DNA from 2 places in the Streptacidiphilus sp. BW17 genome. Region 1 is predicted to be linked to the other one. Evidence: riboswitches for the same ligand, from Rfam matches in the RefSeq annotation. Region 1 holds a riboswitch; the other holds the start of a gene.
The links. Region 1 has a riboswitch for thiamine pyrophosphate ahead of ABH940_RS00935 (cytosine permease). Riboswitches for the same ligand answer to the same signal wherever they lie in the genome.
Positions count from the first base shown of each region.

Region 2: another riboswitch for thiamine pyrophosphate. It lies ahead of thiO (glycine oxidase ThiO); the one in region 1 lies ahead of ABH940_RS00935 (cytosine permease).

Region 1 is NZ_JBGCCR010000001.1:202,064-204,260, reverse strand. Features, by position in the region: gene ABH940_RS00935 (cytosine permease) at 1-995, opposite strand, end outside; TPP riboswitch at 994-1,122, opposite strand; gene ABH940_RS00930 (S1C family serine protease) at 1,467-2,197, shown strand, end outside.
Region 2 is NZ_JBGCCR010000002.1:193,328-195,524, reverse strand. Features, by position in the region: gene thiO (glycine oxidase ThiO) at 1-1,065, opposite strand, end outside; TPP riboswitch at 1,060-1,171, opposite strand; gene ABH940_RS02940 (NAD(P)/FAD-dependent oxidoreductase) at 1,196-2,197, shown strand, end outside.

The DNA.
Region 1 (2,197 bases):
GCCGTGACCAGCACGCCGATCCCGCCGGCCAGCCAGCGCCGGTCCACCCTCGGGAAGAGGTTGTGCAGCGACATCGCGGTCGAGTAGACGTTCGCGAAGGACTGGTCGGCCTCGCGCAGCACCAGCACCAGGAAGAAGATCCACCCGGCGGTCAGCCCGGTGAAGGTGGAGAAGATCTTGTTCGGGTCGCCGCCGACCTGGGTCAGCGCGATCGCGCCGACGATGTAGCACCAGATCTGCGCGACGGTGTAGCCGGTGAAGGTGCCCCAGAACGAGCCCTTCACGGTCCGCGAGTGCCGGGTGTAGTCGGCGGCCAGCGGCACGAAGGAGATCGAGACCGCGATCACGTAGTCGGTCGCGGAGAGGAAGCCGTTCCAGTTGCTCCCACCGGGGTTGTGCACGCCGTGGCGGACCAGCTGGATGGTGAAGAAGAGCATCGACACGCCGACCGCGATCGCGACGTAGCGGCGCAGCACTGCGATCGAGCCCAGCGGTCGGATCGTCATCGCCGTCGTCAGCGCCCCGGCCGCCAGCACGTAGACCCAGCGCGGAATGCCGCCGTAGAGCGCCTGCGCGCCCTGGGTGATCACGGTCAGCTCGTAGACGCCCCAGCCGACGCACTGGATGATGTTGAGCACCGTCGGCACGTAGGAGAGCTTCGTGCCGAAGAGCCCGCGCAGCACGGCCATGGCGGGCGCGCCGGTCCGCGTGCCGATGATCGCCGCCAGCGCGAGCATCAGCGTGCCGATGACCGTGCCGACCACGATCGCCGTGAACGAGGCGGCCAGCGCCAGGTTCTTGTTGCTGGAGTTGACCATCACCGTCGCGGCGCTGGAGAAGCCGATCAGGCTGACGCCGAGGTTGGCCCAGAGCGCGCCCTGCTCGCGGAAGCCGAGGGTGCGCGGCGGCGCGGTGTCGAGGACGAGCGGAGCCTCGGCCGCGTGTGCGGACGCCGCGCCCAGGTGGTCGGGGTCGTGCTGAAGGGTTGCGGACATGGCCGTCTGCAGAGCTCCCTACGCCGGCATTACCCGGTCAGGTTCAGGCGGTCGGCTGCCCTGCCGCGTCCTGCGGCCTGCTGCCCTCTCAGCCTGGAGTGAGGTCCAAGCTCCCGCGCATATGAATACGTATGAATATGGTGCAGGTTCAGCACGCGTCGCCGCGCGCTGGTACGTGTTTTCGAGGCATGGTACGGCTTGTACGGTGACCGTCCAAGGCCTGTCCAGGGGCTGGGCGTCCGGTGGGGACGCTGGTCGGGCCTCTCCGCAGCCGGTTTTGGGCCCTGCTGGATCCGGGCGGATCCGGGTGGATCACGGCGGATCGGGGCGGAACAGGGCGGGAACAGCCCGGGAACACGGCGGTGGCCGGAGTGCGGCCGGGGTGCCACGCGCACGGCTGGGACTTACGATGCCCCGACAGCGTCTGCGGAATGCTAGGGCCCGTTGGTCCGGTATCAAGGAGGTCGATTCGTGAGCACCGAGCACGAGGGTGGGCCCGACGGGTCGGAACGCCCCGCCCCCGATGCGACTCCGGCGGATCGTCCGGCGGAGCAGGCGCCCGCGAGTACCCCGGTCGCGCCCCCGGCCGACCCCGACCTCGCCGGCTTCCCCGCACCCCCGGCGCGCCTGCCGGTCGCGGACCAGCCGCCGACGGCTCCGGCCGAGCCTGCGGCACCGGCCGCGCCGATCCCGCCCTTCGTCGAGCCGCCCGCTCCGGCGCCCGCTCCTCCTGTTGCACCGGCGCCGGTCTCTGCCCCTGCTCCGATGGTCGAGGCTCCCTCCGGGCCGCCGCAGCCTCCGCAGCAGCCGCCGATCTGGCAGACCGCGCCCATGCCGCCGCTCCCGGACGCCCCGGTCGGTCCCTTCGGGGCGGGCCAGATCGTCGAGAAGCCCAGGTCGGCGGGGAGCCGTCGTGGCGTGTTCATCGCGCTGCTCGCCGCCACGGCGATCGTCGCGGGCGCGGTCGGCGGCGGTATCGGCTCCTGGTTGGAGGGCCGCAACACCGCCGGTTCCAGCACCACGGTGACCGCCGCCAGCAACCCGAACGGCCTCAGTCGACCGGCGGGCTCCATCGCCGCGATCGCGGCCAAGGCGCTGCCGAGCGTGGTCACCATCGAGGCCAGCGGCTCCTCCGAGTCCGGCACGGGCACCGGCTTCGTCTTCGACACCCAGGGCCACATCCTCACCAACAACCACGTCGT
Region 2 (2,197 bases), on a different contig from region 1:
GTAGTGGCCGGTCGCCGCGATCAGGTCGGGCAGCGCGGTCGGGCCGAGCAGCGGGGCGTTGTCGGGGGTGCCGGGCCGCAGCCCGGCGTTGGTCTCGGCGAGCGGCAGCTCGGTGATGCCGGGCAGCAGTTCGCGGGCGTCGCGCAGCAGCTCGTGGACGCCGCCCGCGGTGACGGTGGTGTCGAAGCCCTGCTCCTCGCTGGTCGCGCCGAGGACGAGTTCGCCGTTCTCGCGCGGGACGACGTAGATGTGGCAGCCGCGGACCACGGCGCGGACGTTGCGAGAGAGGAACGGCATCGGCAGCGGGCCCTGGACGGTCTCCATCCGCAGCCGCAGCACCTGGCCCTTGACCGGCCGCACCGGCAGCCGTGCCTCCGGCGGCAGACCGGGCAGCTCGCCGGACCAGCTCCCGGCGGCCAGGACGGTCCGCCCGGCGGAGATCCGGGTGCCGTCCTCGGCGACCGCGCCGGCGGCGCGGTTGTCGGCCACGGTGAGCCTCGCCGCGCGGGACCGGTGCAGGGTGACGCCCGCGCGCTCGCAGGCGGCGACCAGCGCCGCGCCGAGGCGGCGGCCGTCGACCTGGTGGTCCTCGGCGACCAGCGTCCCGCCGCGCACGTCGGGGGCGAGCATCGGCTCCAGCCGGCGGCACTCGCGGCCGGTCAGCCACTCGGTGGCGAGGCCCAGCCGCTGCTGGAACGCGTGCACCTCGCGCAGCTCGGCGCGGTCGTCGGCGTCGAGGGCGACGGCCAGGGTGCCGCAGCGGCGGTAGCCGGTGTCGAGACCGCCGCTGGCCTCGGTCAGCTCGGCGACGAAGTCGGCGTAGCGGGTGTTGGACGCGATGCCGAGCCGGAGCAGCGGCTCCTCGCCGTACTGGAGCTCGGTCACCGGGGCCAGCATCCCCGCCGCGACCTGGTTCGCGCCGTGACCGGGATCGGGGTCCAGCACCGTGACGGAGAGGCCACGCTGCGCCGTCCGCCAGGCCACGGCCAGCCCGATGATGCCGCCGCCGACGACCAGGACGTCGGTGCTGCTGTCGGACGTTCGATCGACATGCTCGCGCGTCATTGTTCCTGCGCTCCCTTCGCCGGCATGACCCGGATCAGGTTCGGACGGTCGGAGGCGCCCCAGCCTCCCTCTCAGCCCGGTGCTCCGGGCTCCCGTGTCTACTTCACGCTTCACTCTATACAGTGGCGCAATGGCTGTAGTGATCGTCGGGGCCGGGATGGCCGGCGTGCAGACCGCGGTGGCCTTGCGCGCGCAGGGGTACACCGACCGGCTGACCCTGCTGGGGGCTGAACCGCACCCGCCGTACGACCGTCCACCGCTCTCCAAGGACGTGCTGCTGGGCAAGGTCGCCGACTCCCGCTTCGAGGTGGACTTCGCGGGCCTCGGCATCGACCTGGCGCTGAGCCGCCGCGCGCTCTCCCTGGACGCTGACGCGCACCTGCTGCGCACCGACACGGGCGACCTCTCCTACGACCGCCTGGTGCTGGCCACCGGCGCGGCCCCGATCTCACTCCCGGGACAGCCGGAGTCCGCCTTCCTGCTGCGCACCCAGGACGACGCGGTCGCGCTCAAGGCCGCGCTCCGGCCGGGCGCGCGGGTGGCCGTCGTCGGCGCGGGCTGGATCGGCGCGGAGGCGGCGACCGTCGCCCGGCAGTTGGGCTGCGAGGTCACCGTCGTCGAGGCCGCGCCCTCCCCGCTGGCCGGCGCACTGCCGACCGAGCTGGGGGAGCGGACCCGCGCCTGGTACGCGGAGGCGGGCGTCCGCCTGCTGACCGGCGCCGCCGTGAGCGGCATCCTGCCGGGCGGACTCCACCTGACCGACGGCCAGGAGATCGAGGCCGACGCGGTCGTGGTCGGCATCGGTGCCCGACCGGAGACCGGCTGGCTGGACGGCTCCGGCGTGGCCCTGGACGACCGCGGCGCGGTCGCGGCGGACGAGCGGCTGCGGGCCGGTGGTGTGGCGGACGTCTTCGCTGTCGGCGACTGCGTCTCGTTCCCGTCCCGGCGCTACGGACGGCGGCTGACGGTCCATCACTGGGACAACGCCATGCAGGGCGCACGCGTGGTGGCCGCCAACGTGCTCGGCGGCGAAAGCCTGTACAACCCCGTGCCGTACTTCTGGTCCGAGCAGTTCGGGCGGATGGTGCAGGTCGCCGGCGTGTGGAGCGGCGGCGACGAACAGATCTCGCGC